Regions from separate parts of the Pseudoflavonifractor sp. genome, predicted to be linked through region 3. Evidence: riboswitches for the same ligand, from Rfam matches in the RefSeq annotation. Region 3 holds a riboswitch; each other region holds the start of a gene.
The links. Region 3 has a riboswitch for cyclic di-GMP ahead of ACOX7T_RS07435 (SpaA isopeptide-forming pilin-related protein). Riboswitches for the same ligand answer to the same signal wherever they lie in the genome.

Region 1 (7,478 bases), on a different contig from region 3:
GTCGCCGTAGCCAATAACGTCCACTACCTTGGACCCGGCATCCACCAGCTGGATCAGGCTGTCCTGAACTCCGGCAAACGCTTTTTCCATGGAGTCATCAGCGTCTCCCGTATTGACCTTATACAGATCGCCAACCTCACCCGTCCAATCCAGGAAGAGATTGGAAACCGTGTGTACCGCTGCTTGATCCGGATAATAGTCATAGGCACCGACTGTAATTAAATGCACACCATCCGCCGCAGCCTCCACCATCTCCTGAGAGGCATTATAGGTGCCCTGCTCCATGTTGGTGAAGGGATAGACCTCCTTGTTGCTCCAGTCCGAGGTGCTGTAAATGTATGCGTCGCCCATTCCGTCCTCTTTTGTGCCCTTTGTGCATACAGTAGCGGACTTGTTAAAGGCCTCCACCTGCGTTCCGTACTGCTCCCGGAAAGCAGCAAAGCTTCCAGACGCTATGCTGTACATCCCAGTCAGATTATTATTATACATATGGGAGTCTTCCTGGGCAGTGCTGTCGAAGAACCGTCCACTTTTATACGGCTTCGTCACAGAAGCGCCATCTTCATCCAGCCAGTAGAAGGCACCGCCGTCTGTCAGCAGAATGAGATACTTCTCTGCGTCATCACGCCCGGAAGCCAGCATCTCTCTGCCAGCCCGTACACCGGCCTGAATATTGGTTCCAGAACTAGCAAAGATGAAACCGGGGAGGTTAAATTCCTCCAATGTTTTCAGCGGAACTGTGTCGCTTGCTGTATTTCCAAAAGTGACCAGTCCCACACAAATATCAAGATTTTCCTTTTGCTTCAACTGTTCCAAAACGCTTTTTATATTATTCTTATATGTATTCCACCGACCGAATGATGTACCATCCGCAACAAATACCACATCCATCTTGGGAGCGTAGCCTGCCGCAGGCAGGGACAGGGTAATCTGGGATTCATAACTGGAGTTCAGGTTGGTGGCCGTCTTGGACTTGGAGACCTCCCAGTCAGGAGCGGGAGGATCGGGATCAGGATTTCCACCCTCATCCTCTATGGTATAGGTCAGCTGGGGCACAGGGAAAGCCACGGTGCCGCTGCCGCCTTCCGTAGAGGTGTAGTTCAGAACAGCGCTCTCATTGGTGGGCACAGTATAGTCGCCCGGCTCCTCGGCCTTATTGACCAGCGTCAGGCCGTAGGAGAGCTTCACGCCCGCGGCACTCTCCACGGGGACGTTGATGGTCCACACCAGCTGTTCCTTCTCCGTATCAGTGGCAGGCTTGTACTCCACAGTGTAGGGATAGACGCCCTGCTTATCGGCTGTGCCGAAGTTGATCAGGTTCTCATTCTCCGCATCTGCCGTTCCGGTCAGCTCAGTGCCGCCCACGGTCAGCTTAACAGTGTCCAGACCGCTCAGGTCAAAATCGTCCCCAATGATATCGGTCACAGAGCCGCTCTGGATGGTATACAGAATCGCGTCCTTAATCCCGGAAAAAATCTCTTTCGCATTGGCATTAGAGATGCTGCCCTCACCGGAATTGGTGCTCTGGGACTGGCAGTAGTTCATCAGCTCTTGGCCCCAGGGGTAGTTCTCCCAGTTGGAGGTATTGTCCGCGCCGTTGCCGTCCAGTTCGGGCACGGCATAGGCAAAGCTCTTGTCAAACTGAGCGGCCAGCGTGGTATAACCAGTGGCGGCATAGTACAGGGCAAACTCCGGACCACAGGCGTAGGTATCCTCAGCCACAGCCTGTTGTTCCTCCCAACCCTGATAGATGTAGGTAGTGACATAGGAGGTCTTATCGTAGGATCCGTCCGCACCATATGCCTTTACATATCCGTCCTGTCTGGTGGCCTCCATTCTGGACGCCACATCCGTCAGAAAAGCGCTAAAGCTCCCGTAGAGGCTTTCCACCGTCGTGCGGGCGCTGTTATCTGTATGAGGATACAGGTCCACAGGGTGAAGCATCGTCCAGGTGTCCGGTCCGGTCTGGATGCTGCCCTCTACTGCGTCCCCCTTGGCATTGAGTCCGGCAACCGCCACACAGTAGGTCTGACCGTCCTCGTCCCAGACATAGGTGATACCGTCGCTGAGGGTGACCAGATACGTGGTGTCATACTCCGCAGGAAGGGTAGTCAGCTCAGACTGGGCTTTCTGGATACCGGCGGTCATATTGGTGCCGCTGGTGGTTGCAGCGTTGACAAAGTTGGCCTTGGTGTCCTCCAAGTCTGCGTCATTCTGAATGTCCTTCCATCCGGTTGCCGTCGCCGTGCCGGAGAAGATCACCACATTATAGAGAATGTTGGTATTGGTTTTGGTCTTCAGTTCGTCCAGCATGGCGGCAGCCTCGTCCCGCATGCCCTGGCTGGTGGATTTATCCAGCAGGAACATGACTGCCACATTTTCCTTCTCCTCTGTCGCGCCCACAGACAGGGAGACGGTCGTCTTGTCGTTTTCATCCAGCGGTGTGGCGGTCTTGTCCACCGTGACCCCTTGCTCCGTCACCGGACCCGGGTTTCCGCCGGAGGACTCTGTGCCGTTTGCCAGAGCGGCAGTGCCCAGCAATCCCAGCACCAGGCTCAGCGTCAGCAGCATCGCCACCAATTTCTTACACTTCTTTGCCAACATGTTTCAATTCCCCTTTCAATCCTTGAGGTTGAAAATGCGGCAGTCGGACGGGCATGGCGGACAGGGCGCGCCGCTTTAGCCTCCTGACTTTGCGTCCCGGTCTTTCGGCCGGTTTGCCCTTTCGTTACCGGAAGAATTCCTTCATTTTCAGTACCTTTTCGTCCCTTTCAGGAACAAAAAACACGGTACCTTACTTTTCTCTTCCGTCTGTGAACCCACTATACCATACAAGAGTTACATTTTGGTCACATTTTAAAAAAAGTTTTGGAAATTTTTTCTTTTATTTTCTTATTTTTCGTTACCGTTTCTTTTCCCTGCATATTATGCCGCCGGGCGGTGATACTGACTTTAATCGAGCTGTCTTTGGGAGGTTTTCTCATGGTCATTGCCTTTCTGCGCACCATCATTCTCTATCTGCTGATTATCGCCGGAGTGCGGCTGATGGGCAAACGGCAGGTGGGTGAACTGGAGCCATCAGAGCTGGTGCTGGCCCTTATCATCGCAGACCTGGCCGCTGTACCCATGCAGGACTTCGGTATCCCTCTTCTCTCCGGTATTATCCCTATTCTGACGCTGCTGTGTATTACTATGATCATCTCAGTGCTCACCATGCGCAGTGTGCGTTTTCGGGCCATCATCTGTGGAAGGCCCAGCATCATTGTGGAGGACGGAAAAATTCTGCAAAAGGAAATGAAAAAGAACCGCTTCACTGTGGATGAATTGATGGAAGAACTGCGAATGAAGGGTGTCTCCGACATCAATACGGTTAAATACGCCATTCTGGAGACAAACGGGCAAATTTCCGTTCTGCCCCGGGCCGGTGAGCTGCCTGTAACAGCCAGTCAAATGGGCATACAGACAGCGGAGCCAGGGCTGCCGCTGGTCATCATCAATGACGGACGGATTCTGGACCACAATCTCCGTGCCAGAGGGCTTAACCGCACCTGGTTGGATCGGCAGCTGGCTGCCCACAAGATAACCTCCGCCGGAGATGTATTTCTGCTCACTGTGGACGGGCAGAATCAAATCTATCTGGCGGCAAAGGATGTGACTGCCAAATGAAACGGCTTTGGATTGCATGTGGTATTCTGGCCGCCCTTTTCGCCGCCACGCTGTACAATGCCGGTTATCTGGACCGTCTCACCGCTTCCCTCGCCGACCAGCTCACCCAGGCGGAGGCCTGGGCCGAGGCCGGCAACTGGGATGAGGCTGCCCGGCTCACGGAAGAAGCCTTCCGGGACTGGGAATCCCACACGCTGTACCTTCATGTGCTCCTCCGGCATGCGGATACCGATGATATCAACAGCGGATTTCAGGAGGTAGGGGAATTTATCACCTGCGAGGAGAGCGGTGAGTACTCCGCTGCAAATGCCCGCCTTATCACCCAAATCAGACTTCTCTATGAGGCAGAGCAGCTCTCGCTGAAAAACATTCTCTAGCATGATATGTATCATATAATCAGAGGCCGGTATCCTTCCACAGAGAAAGGATACCGGCCTCTGATTGTTTTTGAAAAAAAAGAAATCTGGAATCGTTTGATTCCAGACTTCTTTTGGCAGCGGGAGAAGGATTCGAACCCTCACAAACAGAGTCAGAGTCTGTCGTGCTACCCTTACACAATCCCGCTATTTCGTTTCGCTCACTCGCAAGCGCAGGATTTATTATACCAGAACCTCGAGATTTGTCAAGAAGAATTTTGAAATTTTTTTATTTTTTTTGCACTGGAATCTATCAGGCTCTTTTGGGCTGTTTTTATGCCTTTTTCCCCGCTTTTCTCCGGCAAAAAGCCGTCCGGAAGTGAGGCCTGTGCCTCGCCTCCGGACGGCTCCGGCTGCGGCTTAGTACTGCTCGGGACGGTTGCTCTTGTTCTGAGCCTGGTCCTTCTTCTTGTTCTGAGGATTCTGACCATTGGTCTTATCCTGAGGACCCATGTTGGTTTTGTTCTGCTTTTCGTTCTGCATAAAGCTCACCTCGCTTTCACTGGACCTATTATTCCCCCTGTACACCGGGCCCTATACTCAAAAACTTCACTCTGGACAAAATTTTTTCCAAAGAAGTAATACCACATTTGTCCAGCCCGTGTTATACTTATTGAGACGAGCCCCACGACATATTTCAGATAGGAGGAGTCGGCCATGAGATGCCCCTTCTGTTCCAACCCCGAGAGCAAGGTTGTGGACTCCCGCCCCTCAGACGAGGGCGCCAGCATCCGCCGCCGCCGGGAATGCCTGGTGTGCCACAAGCGCTTCACTACCTATGAGACCATGGAGAGCCTGCCCATGGTGGTAATAAAGAAGGACGGCAGCCGCCAGACCTTTGACAAGAGTAAGCTGCTCAACAGTATGATCCGCGCCTGTGAGAAACGGACCGTCCCCTTTGATACCCTCAGCCGCATCGCTGACGAAATCGAGCTCACCCTCCAGAATGAGATGGACCGCGAAATCCCCTCTGCCCGCATCGGTGAGCTGGTGATGGAAAAGCTCAAGGACGTGGACGAGGTATCCTATGTCCGCTTCGCATCCGTATACCGTCAGTTCAAGGACATCAGCACCTTTATGGAAGAGCTGAACAAGCTGCTCAAAGAGCGCTGAACCTTCCCGCTTCAAAATGAAAAGACACCAGAGACTGCCCGTATCCGCAGTCTCTGGTGTCTTCTTTTTATTCCGTGTCGTCCGCTGAAGAGGATTGCCGCGGCTTTACAGTGTCTGTCCCGCTGTCCTCCCGTATGGAGTCAGAGGGCTCAGGCTGTCTGGGCGTTACCATTCCCCCGCTCTGGCTGGGAGAGGGACTGGCACTCACCTGCTGAGAGGGCACCACCTGCTTCTCACTCTCCGAGGGTGCCGGGGTGGATTCCACGTCCTCCGAGTGGCTGGGCCGGGGAGCGGGTTCGCCGCTCTGCTCCGTGCCCGGCGTTTCGGAGGGCTGGGGCTGCGCTGTTGCCGAAGATATAAGCAGGCCGAGTGCCATACCAATCACCAAGAGAAGTGCGGCCGCGGAGAGCATAAGGGCTACAAAAGCGGGGCGCAGCTTTCTCTGCTTTTTGACGTGTTTTCCGTTTCTGCGGCCTGTATCCCTGCCCAACAGGTCGAGGTCTCTGGTGTCCAGTACATCCCGCAGGATTTCCTCATCCTCCGGGTGTATCATACCGGAGTCCAGCAGGGCCCGAAGTACCTCCCGGTCGTACCAGCCGTCCGTGTCCCGCTTGCCGTCCAGCACCACCGGCTGGAGCATCTCCACTGTCTCCAGCACCTTGGTCAGCCTCACACTTCTTGCCTCTCCGGCATCCTGATACCAGAGATGCAGCTTGATCTCGCCCACCTTCTGCTCGATCATCCGGCAGGCCAGCAGCTCGGAGTACAGCGCCGCCCAGTTCTTCCCGGTCTCCAGCCACACGCCCAGCCGCTGTTTCCCCCGCAGAACCTTGAACAGCTCCGTCAGCCGGTCCAGCAGGCGGGGCCAGGCCTCGCCCCACTTCAGCTCCGCCGCCTGGAGCAGCTCGGCCACGCCTGCGTCACGATAGCCGTTGTCTTCAAAATAGTCCAGAAGGCGGTACAGGCATTCCTCGTCCTGCTTCTCCATCTCCAGATAGGCCCGGTAGCTGGTCATGCTGTCCAGCATCTTCCGCCGCTCCTCCAGCTGCTGCTGCCAGCTCTGATACCACTTCTCCAGCGGCGCAAGCTCGGCGCCTCGTCCCACGAGGCCGGATGCCTGGGCGTAAAACTCCCGCACACTGCTCTCAGACAGTCCGGAGCGCTCCAGATGGTCTGCCGCCAGCTGAGCGAGCTTGCTCAGACAGCTGTACCGGACACTCTCCTGGCAGGGCTTCAGCTGCTCCACCAGCGTCCGCAGCCGGTTCCAGTCCCATCCGGCCGGAATGGCCCGCTCGAACTCCTCCTGGCGGCGGCGGTTGGCCGCCTCCGTCTCACGGCGCAGCACTTCCCGGCGCTCCCGCACCGCCGCCTTGTCCAAAACGCCGTCCTCACCGGCGCTGCGGCAGCGGTCCAGCCGCTGCGCGTCTCCAACAAGCTGTTCCAGTGTGGGCTGTCCCGAGGTCAGGATACGGTTGAGCAGCTCGGCTGAGAATACCTTGTCCAGTCCCCGGCCCAGGACGCGAAAGACCGTCTCATAGGCCGCAAGCCCTTGGTCCAGCTCCTCCGGACCGGTGGCCCTGAGCAGGGCTTCATCCTGCCGCAGAGCGCCCTCCAGCGTGCCCGGCGTAGTCAGGCGGGCACGGACCTCCTCCTCCAGCCTGCTCCGCTCCCGCTCGCTGAGATGCTGGCCCAGCTGGCCGCAGTACTGCTTGAGCGCGGCGCAGTCCAGAGGCTTCAGTCTGAGCTGATACTGCCGCCAGAAGTTGACATAGCGTTCCTCCGTCAGCCGTTCCAGCGCCTCGTCCCGCTCCAGCTCTCTGGCAACGGTCCGGAGTATCTCCGGATTGAACGCCGCAGCGTGGATAAGCTCCGCCGTCTCGGGCCGGAGGCTGTGGCTCACCGGCCATGTGCTGTCATCCAGCCGGATGGCGGTCCGCCCCCCGGCCCGCACCGCAGTGCCCTCCGGGGCAAAGAGAACCGCAAAGCTCCGCTTGCCCATCTCGTCCGGGTTGGTGGAAAAGCTGAGATAGCGCCACAGGCCGGTGGGCACGCAGCTGAGAATGCGTTCCATTACGGTACGGCAGCAGGCGGCATAGTCCTCGCTGCCCGGGATCAGGATGACCAGGCTGCCGAAGTCGTTGGTCATACCCCTGGAGAGACAGCAGCAGGCCAGGTCCGCCTGCTGGTCCGGCGTGAGAGAGAGCTGGCACAGGGTCTCCCGCAGGCCGGCCCCCCGGCGGGGCCAGCCGCTGCTCAGCTGTGTCCGCTGATCGGCTACGCTCT
Region 2 (7,478 bases), on a different contig from region 3:
AATCAGCAGAGAGAAGCCCTCCAGAGCGGACTGCTCCTCTCCGGCGCCCATCCGCCGGGCCACAATTGCGCTGCCGCCGGTGGCCAGCATGATTCCCACCGCCATCATCAGGCACATGGCGGGGAAGACAATATTCAGCGCCGCCAGGGCGTCCTCGCCCACAAAGCGGGAGACAAACATGCCGTCTACAATGGAGTAGAGGGAGGTGAAGATCATCATCACCACGCTGGGCAGCGCAAAACGGAGCAGGGAGAAAAAGCTGAAATCCCTGTCCAGACGGTTTTCCATGGGAGGCACCGGCCTTTCTTGACAAAATCTTGATGCGTCAGATATTATAAACTATCGGGTAACCCGATAGTCAAGGAGGAAATTTCCGTCCGCTTCGGGCGGCTGTTTTTGTCAGAAAGGAGGCCTCAACCATGGCCGCGGTACCCCGGGGATATCTCACCACAGGCGACTTTGCCCACCTGTGCGGCACCACCAAGCACACCCTGTTCCACTATGACCAGCTGGGTATCTTCTCCCCGGCCATCAAGGGAGAGAACGGCTACCGGTACTATACCTTTCCCCAGATGGAGGTCTTTTACGTCATCTCCACCCTCAAGGAGCTGGACATGCCCCTGGCGGACATCAAGGCCTACCTGGACCGGCGCAGCCCGGAGGAGCTGGTGGCCCTGCTGGAGGGGGAGGCGGAGCAGCTGGAGGGGAAAATCCGCCGCCTGCGGCAGATGCTGGCCCTCATCCGCCGCAAGGCGGAGCTGACCCGGGCGGCCATGGCGGAGAAGCGGAAGGACATCCGGGTGGTTGAGCAGCCCGAGATGCTGTTCATCACAACACCCCGCCAGCCGGGAGAGAGCCTGAATCTGGCCTTTGTGGCCCACATGCAGTACCGGGAGGCCAGGAATATTGTCAGCCCCTATTCAGTGGGGGCCACCATGCGCCTGGAGCAGGCCGGACAGGAGGGCACCGAGGGGTACAGCGCCTTCTACACCCAGGTGGACCGCCGCCCCAGAGGGGTGCCTGTCACCGTCCGGCCCGCAGGGCGCTATCTCACCGCCCGCCACGCCGGCGGGTACGACACCGCATGGTGTACCTACCGCCGGATGCTCACCCACGCCCGGGAGCAGGGCCTGACCCTCACCGGCCCCTTCTACGAGGACGCCCTGCTGGACGAGCTGTCGGTGGACGGTTACGACAACTATGTGCTCCAGATGTCCATTCTCATCTCCGCCCCGAAAAACAGGCCTTAACGCAGAAAAACGCCCCGCCTCTTCTTCAGAGGCGGGGCGTTTTCTATGCTTCGGTATTACGGATATCCGGTCTTGAGGTCAGGTGGAAGCCTCAGGCCTGCTCCCGCTCCTTGCGGATCAGAACCACAGTCACACCGCCGAAGAACACGGCCAGGCACAGGAACACGCCGCTCATAACACGCAGAACCACGGTGTTGCTGGTGGTACCGGTCTGGGGCAGGTTGCCGGTGGGCACGCCGCCCTCGCCGATGTCCACTTCCTCGCCGCCCTCGTCAGGCAGGTCGGGCAGGTCGGTGGTGGGGGTGTCGCCCTCGCCGATGTCCACGTCCTCGCCGCCCTCGTCGGGCAGGTCGGGCAGGTCGGTGGTGGGGGTGTCGCCCTCGTCAATGTCGGTCTCGTCGGCCGTGTAGTACACGTTGACCACCTTGTTGCTGTTGAGCACGCCGGTCAGGGGGTCGCCGCCGGTGCTGTCGTAGGTGTAGCCGTCGATGGCGATGGCGTCGTACTCACTCACGTCGTACCGGCTGCCCTCAATCCGGCTGGGGGCGGTGTAGCTGTCGGCAATCTTCTCGCCGGTGGCCTTGTCCAGATAGTTCACCGTCACGGTGTAGTAGTCGTAGGTGACCACGGGGGTGGTGGTGCGGGTCAGCTCGGGGGTCTCCACGCCGTTGACGGGGTCGTCGCCCAGCTTCAGCTCGGCGTCGCCCTTGTTGGTGTCAAAGGTGCCGTAGGGGTAGCTGCCGTCCACCTGCTTGAGCTGCTCCTGGAAGGTCAGGGTGTGGACGGTGTAGGGCATGCCGGTGATGGTCCAGGTGATGGTGCGGGTGTCCTCGTCATAGACGGCGGTGCCGGCGGAGGTCCGGATGCTGCCGTCCACCAGGTCAAAGTCGTCGCCGACCACGTCGGTCAGGGTGTAGGTGGTGTAGGCCGCGCCGATGGCGTTGTTCACCGCGGCGCTGAAGCTCTCGGTGTCGGTGGAGGTAAAGACCATGTTCTCGGTGCACACCTGAGCCATGACGTCCCGGGCGGCCTCGGCGGCCTCGCCGGTGACGGACTGGAGCACGCCGTAAATCTGCACGCCGCTGTTCTGGATGGCCTGGGCGGCGGCGGTGATGGCGGGCAGGATGGTGCTGACGCTTTCCACCTTTCCGCCGTCGGCGTCGGTGTTGGGCTGGCCGTCGGAGAGGAAGATGACGGTGGTGTTGCGGCCGGTGTTGCTGTCCACCAGGGCCTTGGCGTTGTTCAGGCCCAGGATGTAGTTGGTGTTCTCATAGTAGGTGTTGATGTTCTCCACAAAGGCGGTCACGTCGTCCATGCTGCTGAGGAAGCCGCCGCTGGAGCTGGTGCTGGTGGCGCCGAAGGTGGTGAAGGCCACCTTGCAGTCGTAGCCGTCGGTGGTGAGCAGGGCCTCGCTGACGTCCATGAGCTTGGACTGCATGTCGTACAGCCGGGCGTTCAGGTCGTAGCCGCTGCCGGACTGGGTGATGGAGTTGGAGGTGTCGATGAGGAACACGAAGTCCATCTGGGCCTCGTCGGTGTAGTAGGCCTGGAGGAGGACGTCGGCCACGGTGTCGCTGGCCCAGCGGGCCTCCTTGGTGATCTGGGTGCCGCCATCATAGCTGGTGGTGTCGTTGCTCCGGCCCACCTTGGAGGAGGTCCAGCCCTGGGGCTCCACCGCCTCAATGACGGTCTCGTCCAGCTGGAACTTGCCGTCCAGGATGGCCAGCATGCGGCCCTCCCAGCCCTGGAGCACGCCGCTGTCGCCGCTGAAGATGCTGCTGTGCTCCACAATGGCGCCGTCGGACACGGTGACGGAGGTGACGCCGGTGCAGCCGGTGAAGGCGTTCCAGCCCACCAGGGACAGGCCGGTCAGGTCAAAGTCGCCGGTGAGGGAGGCGCAGTTCATGAAGGCCTCCTGCTCGATGCGGTCCAGGCTGGCGGGGATGTTGATGGTCTCCAGGCCGGCGCCCTTGAAGGCCATGTTGCCGATGGAGGTCACGCCCTCGGGCAGGGTGACGGTCTTGAGGGCGGTGTCCTGATAGAAGGCGTAGGGGCCGATGGCGGTCATGCCCGTCAGGGTCACGTCGGTCAGGGCGGTGCACTCACGGAAGATGTTCTTCTCCATGCACTCGCCGCTGACGGTGGCCTTGGTCAGGGCCTTGTTCTGGTAGAAGAAGGCACCCTCGGCGTAGAGCTCCGCGCCGTCGGCCACGCTGAAGGTGACCTCGGTGAGGGTGGGGCACTGGATGAAGGCCTGGTTGCCCACGGCGGTCAGGTCGGTGGCCACCAGGGTGTCGATGTTGGCCTTGCGGAAGGCGGTGTTGCCCACGGCGGCGCCGTCCAGGACGATGTCCACGTCGGCGGCGGCGTCAAAGGCGCCGTAGAACGCACTCGCTCCGATGGTCTTGACGTTGGACAGGTCGATGGAGACCAGGCCGGTGCAGCTGGAGAAGGCGCTGTCGCCGATGGAGGTCAGGCTCTCGGGCAGCACCACTTCCGTCAGCGTGCGCCAGCTGCTGAAGGTGACGCCGGCAATGCCGGTGAAGCCGTCGCCCAGCACCACCTTGGTCACGTTGTCCTGGATATTGGAGGCGTATACGCTGCTGTAGGTGCCCCGGCTGCCCTCGCTGTCCTGCATGACGAAGTAGCCCTCAAACACGGCCTCGGCCCCCTCGGGCATGTCGCCGGACACCGCGATGGTCAGGGTCTTGTTCTCCGCATCCAGTACGCCGGTGTAGGGGTAGTTGGCCTCAGCCAGCTCCAGGTAGTCGCTGTAATGGCCGTTGGTCTGGGTCACAAGGGCGGTATACGCGTCGTAGGCTTCCTGGTTGGCGGTGCGGGCGGTCTCTTCGGCGGACTTCGCCGTATCCCAGGCGGCCTCCAGGCCGGCCACCTCGGCGGCCTTGGCGGCATAGCCCTCGTCCGTCTCCTCCATGGCGTCCAGCTCCGCCTTGGCGGCGTCATAGGCGGCCTTGGCGGCCTCCGTCGCTTTCTTGGCGGTGTCCAGGGCGTCGTAGGCGGCGTCCCACTGGTCATAGGCGGCCTGTTCCGCTTCCATACTGGCCTCGTAGGCCTCGTAGGCTTCCTGGGCCTCGCCGGTGGTGTCCCACCACCACTTGCCGCTGCCGCTGTCGCCCTCCAGCGCCACAGCGCCGGTGCCCAGCATTCCTGTCACCATACACAGGGTGAGGAAGAGGGCTGTGAGCTTCTTACATCTTCTTGCCAGCATCTTTCATTTCTCCTTTCCTGCTCCTTTGCGGAGCTGGGCATGAAATCTGCGGCGGCCGGACTGGCGTGGCGGGTGGCGTCCGCTTTAGCCCCTGGCTTTGCGTCCCGGCCTTTCGGCCGGTTTGCCTTTTTCATCAGAGCCTTTTGTCCGACTGGGTCGGACAAAAAACAGGCATGCCTGTTTTCGCTTTTTACTGTACCATATATTGGTTACATTTCGGTCACATTTCCAAATTTCATTTTTTCTTCTGTATCTATTTTTTCGTAAAAATTCCCCGCCTCCGGTAAATGCCGGAGGCGGGGAACATTGCCTTTATACCTTGTGTCTTATAAACGGGACTTTTCTCTTAGTCCTCCCGCTCCTTGCGGAACAGAACCACAGTCACGCCGCCGAAGAACACAGCCAGGCACAGGAACACGCCGCTCATAGCACGCAGAACCACGGTGTTGCTGGTGGTACCGGTCTGAGGCAGGTTGCCGGTGGGCGTCTCGCCGTCGCCGATGTCCACTTCCTCGCCGGGGTCGGTCGGATCGGTCGGGTCAGTGGGATCGGTGGGGTCGGTAGGATCAGTGGGATCAGTCGGGATGTCAGGGTCACCGCCGCCGGGGGTCTGGCCATCATCGATGTCGGTCTCCTCGGCCACGTAGTACACGTTGATGACCTTGTTGCTGTTGAGAATGCCGCTCAGCGCGTCGCCGCTGGTGCTGTCGTAGGTGTAGCCGTCGATGGCAATGGCGTCGTACTCGCTCACATCGTAGCGGCTGCCCTCAATCCGGCTGGGGCTGACGTAGCTGGTGGCAATCTTCTCACCGCTGTCCTTGTCCAGATAGTTCACAGTCACGGTGTAGTAATCGTAGCTGGAGCCGCCGCCGCTCACAGTATAAGACACCGTGGGCTTGGCAAAGCGCTCGGGGAAGCCCTGAACACCGTTGGAGTCAATGGGGTACAGCGTGGCGCTGTTGTTGGTGTACAGGCCGCCATAACCCTTGCTGCCGTCGGCATCATACTGGCCGTAGGTACCGGGGGCGGTCTTGGGCTCGGCCAGCTTTACGGAGTAGGTCAGCTCCACGGGGGCGTCCTTGGTGACGGGCACGTTGATGTCCCACACGAAACACTCGTCGCTCTTGCCGTCCTGACCATTTTCATAGTAGGTGACCACAAAGTCGTAGTCGTCGCCGGTGCCGCCAAAGCCGTAGGAGGTAGCGCTGATGGCAGTCTTCGCAAGTTCCTTACCGTTCACGGTCAGGGTCAGCTCGTTGATATCATTGATGAAATCAAAGTCGTAGTCGTCACCGTAGCCGATGACGTCCACCACCTTGGACCCGCCGGCCACCAGCTGGACGAGTTTGTCCTTCACCGCGCTGAAGATAGCGGCGGCATCCAGGTCCTCGCTATTGTAGCGCGTCACAATGCCGTTATCCGCCAGCCAGGCCTTGAAGCTCTCGATGTACTGGCCAAAATTGGTCTCATCGTGATAGCCATAGGTCACAAAGATGACCTGGTTCTTCTGAGCTGCCTCCACGATGGAGGTTGCCGCGTAATAGGTGGCGGCCTCATAGGTGGTGTGGTAATCGCCGTTCATCATCACGTCATAGGGGGCGATGTCGTCGGTGGTGTAGTTACCACTCTCCTTGTCCGCATAGGACAGGCCGTAGGCGCCGATGTCCTTGCCGTTCTGACCCAGGCTCCACACGTCGGAGAACACAGGGCCGGGCTTTCCGTCGGCGTAGCGCAGCTCGGAGAAGTCGCTGTTGGAGTTCCACCAGAAACCGTCGTCAGTAGCGCCAGCACTGGGATAGTAGGCCTGGGACATGGCCTGGCCGTCCTCATACCACATGCGGGCAGCACCGTCGGAGAGAATAATCAGGTACTTGTCTGCAGCGGACACGGTGGTGTCTCCATCCAGCATGGCCTGGGCGGCCTCCACGCCGGCCTGCAGGTTGCTGCCGGAGCGGCCCTCCTTGCCGTCATAGCTCTGATCCGTGAGCACAGCCTTGAGAGCAGTCACGTTGGCATCATCAGAGAGGGGCAGAAGCTCCTCGCTGGTATACAGTACGGGCACATACCCGCCGAAGATAACCACGCCGACCTTGACATTCAGGTTTTCATAGGCGCTCAGGGTGTCCAGCAGTTCGGCAGCCGCGGCAGCCAGGGCATCCTCGTCGGTGCTGGTGGAGCCATCCAGAACAAAGGCCACATCCAGATTGCCCTTGGTGCCCGCCGCAGGCAGGGCCAGGGTCACCTGGGACTCGTAATTGGCGTCCAGGTTAGCAGCGGTCTTGGACTTGGAGATCTCCCAGTCGGGGGCCTCGGGGTCGCCGGGCTCCACGGGAGCCAGGCCATGGGCCGCCTTCAGAGCCAGGGTTCCGGTGACAGCCGTGCCGTAGCCGGTGAACTCGTAGGCATACAGGGGAGCGCTGTGGGCGGACCAGCGGTGGTCCGCGCCGTCCTGATACCAGCCGTCAATGTCGTCGGTACAGTCGGGGTCGCCGTCCAGGGCCCAGTCGGCGCCCACTGCGCCGAAGGTGATGGTGCCGGCATCGCGGTTGTAGATATCATCACCAGCAGCATCCGCATGGTTGTTGTACAGCAGCACGGTGTCGGGAATCGTTACGCTTCCGGCATTGCAGATACCGCCGCCGGTCTGGGCCGCATGGTTGTTCATAATCTGAGTATCGTCGGGCAGAATCAGCACGCCGGCAGCGCCGTTGAAAATACCGCCGCCATTGGTGGTGCGCTCGTCGTTGTTGTTGATGCGGAGAGTGACGCCGTTTTCAAAGGTAAACTTGCCGTAATTCTCCAATCCATTGTGCTGATTATTGAGAATGTAAATTTCCGCACCACTCTTTACCAGAGAGACGCCGCTTGCGCTGCTTGCGCGTATACCGGCACCGCCGCCCTTGGCGGCATTCCCGTTGGCATTAATGACGGAAGTACCGTCTACTGTCATATTTCCGGAATACGTAAGGCCGAAAAGTCCGTTGTCATTGCAGTTAACC
Region 3 (7,478 bases):
CACTGTGGCCGTCCTGCGGGACGAGAACGGCGACAGGCACGAGCTGACCATGATGCAGAAGTGGCCCGTCCGTGTGGGCCGCCCCTATAAGCACAAGTACCCCCCCACGGCCCCCCTGTGCTCCGGCCAGCGCATCATTGACACCATGTTCCCCATCGCCAAGGGCGGCACCGCCGCTGTCCCCGGCCCCTTCGGCTCGGGCAAGACCGTGGTGCAGCACCAGTTGGCCAAGTGGGCCGACGTGGATATCGTCATCTACATCGGCTGCGGCGAGCGCGGCAACGAGATGACCGACGTGCTGCGGGAGTTCCCCGAGCTGAAGGACCCCCGCACCGGCGAGAGCCTGATGAAGCGCACCGTGCTCATTGCCAACACCTCCGATATGCCTGTGGCCGCCCGTGAGGCGTCCATCTACACCGGCATTACCATCGCCGAGTACTTCCGGGACATGGGCTACGATGTTGCCGTTATCGCCGACTCCACCTCCCGCTGGGCCGAGGCCCTGCGCGAGATGTCCGGCCGCCTGGAGGAGATGCCCGGCGAGGAGGGCTACCCCGCCTATCTGTCCAGCCGCCTGGCCCAGTTCTACGAGCGGGCGGGCAGCGTGTCCTGCATCTGTTCCGACGGCGACCGCCGGGGCAGCCTGACCGCCGTGGGCGCCGTGTCGCCTCCCGGCGGCGACCTGTCCGAGCCCGTCAGCCAGGCCACCATGCGTATCGTCAAGGTGTTCTGGGCTCTGGACGCCAGCCTGGCCTACAAGCGGCACTTTCCCGCCATCAACTGGCTCAACTCCTACTCCCTGTACCTGGACTCCCTGAAGCCCTGGTTTGACGAGAACCTGGGCAAGAGCTTCCTCATCGACCGTGACAAGGCCATGAGCCTGCTCCAGGAAGAGGCCAGCCTGAACGAGATCGTCCAGCTGGTGGGCAAGGACTCCCTGTCCCCCGCCGACCAGCTCACCCTGGAGACGGCCAAGATGGTCCGCGAGGACTTCCTCCAGCAGAACGCCTTTGTGGACGTGGACAGCTTCTCCGAGTACGACCGGCAGGAGAAGCTGCTGGCCATGATCCTCCGCTACGACAGCCTCTGCCGGAACGCCATCCTCCGGGGTGCGAACGTGCAGGCCCTCTTTGAGATCCCGTCCCGGGAGCGCATCGGCCGGGCCAAGAGCGTGGAGAGCGACACGTATCAGGCCGTCTACGCCGAAATCGCCGCCCAGATGGAGCGGGAGATTGAGGCCGTGGCCGAGAGAGGGGAGGCGGAGGCATGATCCGCGAGTATAAAACCATACAGGAGATCAACGGCCCTCTGATGGTGGTGCGCAAGGTGGAGGGCGTCACCTACGACGAGCTGGGCGAGATCCAGCTGCCCAACGGTGACGTCCGCCGCTGCAAGGTGCTGGAGGTCAACGGAGACAACGCCGTGGTCCAGCTCTTTGAGGCCAGCGCCGGCATCAACCTGAAGGACTCCAGCGTCCGCTTCCTGGGCCACCCCCTGGAGCTGCCCGTGTCCGGCGACATGCTGGGCCGGGTGTTCAACGGCATGGGCCGTCCCATCGACGGCGGCCCCGAGATTCTGGCCGAGGAGCGCCGGGACATCAATGGCCTGGCCATGAACCCCGCCGCCCGTGACTACCCCAACGAGTTCATCCAGACCGGTATCTCCACCATCGATGGTCTGAACACCCTGGTCCGCGGCCAGAAGCTGCCCATTTTCTCCGGCTCCGGCCTGCCCCACGCCGCCCTGGCCGCCCAGATCGCCCGTCAGGCCAAGGTGCTGGACGGTGCGTCCAACTTCGCCGTTGTGTTTGCCGCCATCGGCATCACCTTCGAGGAGTCCAACTTCTTCGTGGAGGAGTTCCGCCGCACCGGCGCCATCGACCGCACCGTGCTGTTCACCAACCTGGCCAACGACCCCGCCGTGGAGCGTATCTCCACGCCCCGTATGGCCCTCACCGCCGCCGAGTACCTGGCCTTTGAGAAGGGCATGCACGTGCTGGTCATCCTCACCGATATCACCAACTACGCCGAGGCCCTCCGTGAGGTGTCCGCGGCCAAGAAGGAGGTCCCGGGCCGCCGCGGCTACCCCGGCTACCTGTACACCGACCTGGCCACCATGTACGAGCGCGCCGGCCGCCGTCTGGGCTGCCCCGGCTCCATCACCATGATCCCCATCCTCACCATGCCCGAGGATGACAAGACCCACCCCATCCCCGACCTGACCGGCTATATCACCGAGGGCCAGATCATCCTCTCCCGCGAGCTCTACCGCAAGGGCATCATTCCCCCCGTGGACGTGCTGCCCTCCCTGAGCCGTCTGAAGGACAAGGGCATCGGCGCCGGCAAGACCCGGGAGGACCACTCCGGTACCATGAACCAGCTCTTCGCCGCCTACTCCACCGGCAAGGAGATGAAGGAGCTCATGTCCATCCTGGGCGAGAGCGCCCTCTCTCCCACTGACCTGCTGTACGCCAAGTTCGCCGACCAGTTCGAGAAGCGGTATGTGGCCCAGGGCAACGAGGAGAACCGCTCCATCGAGGAGACCCTGAACCTGGGCTGGGAGCTGCTGAGCATCCTGCCCAAGAGCGAGCTCAAGCGTATCAAGCCGGAGTATATCGACAAGTACCTCCCCAAGAAGGCGGAGTGACGCCATACCGCTCCGCCAGAGCAGACGGAGCGGCAGACCGGCGAATCCGACTTTGAAAGGAGGCGAATCCCTTGCCGGCCATCAATGTAAACCCCACCCGGATGGAGCTCACCCGGCTGAAAACCCGGCTCAAGACCGCCCAGCGGGGCCATAAGCTCCTCAAGGACAAGCGGGACGAGCTGATGAAGCAGTTCCTGGACGTGGTGCGGGAGAACCGCGCCCTGCGGAAAAAGGTGGAGGATGGGCTCATGCGGGCCCACGGGTCCTTCACCGTTGCCTCCGCCCTCATGTCCGCCGAGATGCTGGAGCAGTCCCTGCTGTACCCCAAGCAGAGCGTGGAGCTGGACATGACCTTCCGCAACATCATGTCGGTCAACGTGCCGGAGTACCACTTCAAGACCAAGAGCAGCGACGCCGGGGAGATCTACCCCTACGGCTTCGCCGCCACCTCCGGTGAGCTGGACGACGCGGTGGACGCCCTGGCGGGGGTGTTCCAGGACATGCTCCGCCTGGCCCAGATTGAAAAGACCTCCCAGCTGCTGGCTGAGGAGATCGAGAAGACCCGCCGCCGGGTCAACGCTCTGGAGTACGTGAAGATTCCCCAGATGCAGGAGGCCATCAAGTATATCTCCATGAAGCTGGACGAGAACGAGCGGTCCAACACCATCCGCCTGATGAAGGTGAAGGATATGCTGCTCAAGGAGGCCATCGAGGAGAAGCGCGAGGCCGACGCCCGGGCCGTGGAGGCCTTCGGCGGCCACATGGCACAGCCGGATGAGGTGTGAGTTCTCCACAATCCGGACCTGAAATGTGTAAAAAACACCCGCTGCCTTATGGCAGCGGGTGTTTTTGTGTCTGAAGGCGGTGTCCGGGAGTTACTGAATTTCGATACGGTAGGTGTAGGTTCGCTGCTTTTCCACATTTCTCGGGATTCCGGTGAGCACGTCCGGCTCGTCCACGCCGTAGGTATAGGTCACCCGCACCAGGGCGGTGCCGGACTGGCCGGCCCGGATGGTGCAGGTCTGGGAATTGGCACCGGTCAGGGTCACGTTCCCGGCCCCCTCCACCGCCTCCCAGGAGAAGAGCTGGTAGTTGGTGCCGAACTCGGTAGGGCAGGTAATATTTACCGTGCCGCCGGGGGAGAGGGTGTAGACGCCGTCCGCCGTCTCGGCGGTGGCGCCCAGCTCCACCGCCACCAGAGCCTCCAGAGTGTAGGGGCTGCTGTCAAACTCGGCGTAGATATAGTAGACAGCCTCCACGTCCTTGTTCCAGTACATGACACGGACGGTCAGGTCCTTGTACTCGTTGCGCTCGCCCAGCAGGGGGGTGATGAAGTCGCCGTCGTGCCCGGCGCCGAAGAACAGGTTCCAGCGGTAGCCGCCAAACTCGCTGAGGGAGGCAAAGACCTTGTTATTGACCCAGGAGGCCTCCTGGGTCAGGTCCTTCCGGGTGTACACGTCGCCGGTCATCAGGGCGTCCATGGGCGAGCAGAAGAAGAAGGACTCGTTGCGGTAGAAGCTGTCCACCCACAGCTCGTCCCGGCTCAGCTCCTCGTTGGTCTGGAAGGAGGCGGCAGCGCTGTATGCCGCACCGTCCCGCAGGACGGAGGCCTGGCCCAGGGTGGTTTTCAGACGGCCGTCCGAGGTCTCAAAGCTGCCGTCGGCGTTCCGGTAGAGCCCGGCCATGGCGGAGGGGCCCGCCACAGAGACGGAGACGGCCTCCTGGCCGTACCGCAGCCCCAGGTCCACCTGCTCCATCTGCTGGGGAATCCACACGTGGACGTCCATGTCGCCACGCTTGATGACGCCGTAGATGTTGATGGTGGCTTCGGTCTCCGTGTAGGTCACGGTGGTCTTGGAGCTGACATTCCCGGTACCGGTGTAGTTCAGGCCGTAGCTGAAGAAGGTGGAGGACATGGTCTTGTCATACTCCTCCACCAGGGTCAGATTGTACCCGCCGCTGCAGAGCGCGTCCACATAGGCGTCCACAATGGCCTTATCCGCCTCGGTGCCCTCAAAGCTGCGCACGTTGTACACACCGCTCTGACCGATGTCGTCATAGGTCAGGCCGCCGTTGCAGAACTCCACTAGGTCCTGGATAACCACGCTGTCCGCCGTGACGGCCTGGTTCAGGGGATCCTGCTCCAGAGGCTGGGCCACCAGCACTCTGCCGGAGGAGGGCTTGAGGGTAAAGGTCTGGCGCAGGCTGGGCACCGCCATGCGGGCCACGATGGCGGCGGCCTCACAGCGCTGGATGGTGGCCTGGGGGGAGAAGCTGCCCTGGGCGTCCCGGCCGGTGAGGATACCGGCATTATAAAGGAGGTAGACGCTGTCGGCGTAGCTGGCGGAAGCGGGAACATCGGGGATGGCGCCGGAGGCGATGGAATTGATGGCGCTCAGAGCCGAGCTGTCCAGGGAGGCGGCCAGGATGGAGGCGAACTGAGCACGGGTGGCAATGGCGTCGTACCGGCTGTACTGTCCGGCCTGAATGATGCCGTTGGAGAGGGCGTAGTCCACATAGACCTGGTACCAGGGGGAACTCTGGCCAGACAGGGCCGTGCCGTTATGGTAGATGCTGTGGAGGCGGCAGGCCAGAGCCAGGGTCTCCGCAATGCTGATGTTTCCCGCGGGACTGAAAGTGGTGGCGGAGCTGCCCTTGAACAGGTCCAGCTCGTAGGTGGTGCGGACGCTCTCCTCATACCATACGCCTGCCGCCACGTCGGTAAACTGCCCGGAGGTATAGGAATTTACTTTCTCAAAGTTGCCAAGGCTGGCGGCGGAGGCGGCAGGAATCAGGGTGAGAAGGACTGCCAGAGCCAGCAGGGACGCGCAGAAGGTTCGTTTCATGCACCATCGCTCCTTTGTATCTTAATCTCTGATATGCAGGGGCTTTTGGGAGATATGTCGCTTGGCAGCGAAGAATATGTAAAAATTATACATATATGATATATGTATGTCAAGTACAGAGGATGGAGGGCACGCTGTCAGAACGAAAAATATTGGTGTGAAAAAAAGAAATGAAATTTCAATATGTAACCGAAATGTAACCGACGTATGGTATAGTAGTCTCACAATCGGAAGAGCAAAACACGGTACCGTGTTTTTTTGTCCCTGCAAGGGACAAAAAGGGAATTGGTGACGGAGGGGAGCTCAAGCCGGTGACGAAAGGGCAAACCGGCCGAAAGGCCGGGACGCAAAGCCAGGAGGCTAAAGCGGCACAGGCCGCCATGCCCGTCCGGTTGCCGCAGATTTCATCTTGCCCCATCATTGAAAGGAGAATGAAAGATGCTGGCAAAGAAGACGAAACGCGCCGTTGCAATTCTGATGGCTCTGAGCCTCTGCTTCGGCACCATGGGCACCGCTGCCATGGCGGTGGAGGGAAACCATGTACACAGCGACGCCTGCGGCTATGTAGCGGCGGTGGAGGGCCACGAATGCGGCCATGTCCATGACGGCGCCTGCGGCTATGTGGAAGCAAAAGAAGGAGTCCCCTGCGACATGGAGTGCACTGATACCGACGGTGATGGTGTCGTTGACCATGCGGAGGACTGCGCATACCAGCCTGCCGAGGAGGGTAAGCCCTGCGGCCATGTCCATGATACTGCTACTTGCGGCTATGTTGAGGAGGTAGCAGGTCAGCCCTGCGCGGTGGAGACCGTGGAGGCCCTGATCGCCGCTCTGCCCGAGCCCGAGGCTGTGACGCTTGAGGACGCTGAGACCATTGCCGTCGCCCGCACTGCCTATGATGAGCTGGATGAAAGCCTGAAGGCCGACGTGTCCAACTATGCCGTCCTGACCGCCGCCGAAGAGGCGCTGGCCGCGCTGGAGGAGGGCGGCGAGGAGCCTGCGGTCCCCGAAATCCCCGAGGAGACCTGCACAGTTAACTACCAGGACACTTCCGCCGGGGTTGAGTATCAGGGATCATTTAATGAAGCGGACGGAGTCTTTGAACTGGTCATTACGATTAAGGACAGCGCAGTTGGCAATGTGGTATTTGACCTGAGCGACATGATGTTAGATACCCTAAACTCCTATGCGGCGGATTATGGGTATTCCAGCTATCCCGTTCTGCCCGGTGATTCAAATATTTTTGAGATCAAAATTGTGAACGAGTCGGGCCATACCTACCAGTATAAGGAAGATAGTTTTGTTCTTGCCACTGCAAATGCTCATGATTATACTCAGAGCAACGTGCTTGGCTATGATGGACAGTTAATTCCTGAGCAGTTTGTTTCGGCAATCTGTCTCTCTCCAAGAGCAATGTATAGTGGACTGTTTGGTGTATCGGGCAGTGCCAAGGTAACAGTAGATATGCTCTTTAACATCTACGATTATCTGGAGCAGAAGGGATATACCGGCGATGACGCATTGACCAGATATGTAGATGACCAGGGGATTACCCCTGACCAGATGGCGACTGCCGGCGTAAATGGAATTTTTACTGTAACTGAGGAAAAACTTGCTTCTCTCAAGACGGCACATCCTGAGTTGGTCCCCTATGTCTATCAGAAGGACAATGGAGACGGTACCTATGACATCCAGCTCAAGTGGCCTGAACCCGAGCTTGCGGCCCGGAGTTACAATGTCTTTTATCAGGACTACTGGTCTTTCGCTTTTGGCGAGGAGGTAGAGCAGCTCGATCCTAACAAAAATACAAGTTTCACTCGAAACCGCGGCATCGGTGATTACACAACAGACACGGCACTCTATAATCAGGCAAACAGCTATCTGAGCGGCGCTCTTTCGGAGGATGAAAACAGCTTCCTCTGTAAGATGGCCTGGGACGGACCTGGTATCGGCAACGGCTATATGAACTATGAGATGTCTTTCTAC

Region 1: another riboswitch for cyclic di-GMP. It lies ahead of ACOX7T_RS08345 (VWA domain-containing protein); the one in region 3 lies ahead of ACOX7T_RS07435 (SpaA isopeptide-forming pilin-related protein).
Region 2: another riboswitch for cyclic di-GMP. It lies ahead of ACOX7T_RS04535 (leucine-rich repeat protein); the one in region 3 lies ahead of ACOX7T_RS07435 (SpaA isopeptide-forming pilin-related protein).

Annotation. Positions count from the first base shown of each region.
Region 1 covers NZ_JBMNPX010000007.1:86,254-93,731, forward strand. The annotation lists gene ACOX7T_RS08345 (VWA domain-containing protein) at 1-2,604, opposite strand, end outside; cyclic di-GMP riboswitch class I at 2,640-2,732, opposite strand; gene ACOX7T_RS08350 (DUF421 domain-containing protein) at 2,983-3,666, shown strand; gene ACOX7T_RS08355 (DUF4363 family protein) at 3,663-4,043, shown strand; tRNA gene ACOX7T_RS08360 (tRNA-Gln) at 4,158-4,231, opposite strand; gene ACOX7T_RS08365 (hypothetical protein) at 4,443-4,565, opposite strand; gene nrdR (transcriptional regulator NrdR) at 4,740-5,195, shown strand; gene ACOX7T_RS08375 (hypothetical protein) at 5,263-7,478, opposite strand, start outside.
Region 2 covers NZ_JBMNPX010000003.1:112,563-120,040, reverse strand. The annotation lists gene ACOX7T_RS04545 (MATE family efflux transporter) at 1-288, opposite strand, end outside; gene ACOX7T_RS04540 (MerR family transcriptional regulator) at 420-1,250, shown strand; gene ACOX7T_RS04535 (leucine-rich repeat protein) at 1,342-4,479, opposite strand; cyclic di-GMP riboswitch class I at 4,527-4,615, opposite strand; gene ACOX7T_RS04530 (VWA domain-containing protein) at 4,826-7,478, opposite strand, start outside.
Region 3 covers NZ_JBMNPX010000006.1:32,148-39,625, reverse strand. The annotation lists gene ACOX7T_RS07455 (V-type ATP synthase subunit A) at 1-1,270, shown strand, start outside; gene ACOX7T_RS07450 (V-type ATP synthase subunit B) at 1,267-2,646, shown strand; gene ACOX7T_RS07445 (V-type ATP synthase subunit D) at 2,718-3,431, shown strand; gene ACOX7T_RS07440 (S-layer homology domain-containing protein) at 3,522-5,492, opposite strand; cyclic di-GMP riboswitch class I at 5,804-5,892, shown strand; gene ACOX7T_RS07435 (SpaA isopeptide-forming pilin-related protein) at 5,931-7,478, shown strand, end outside.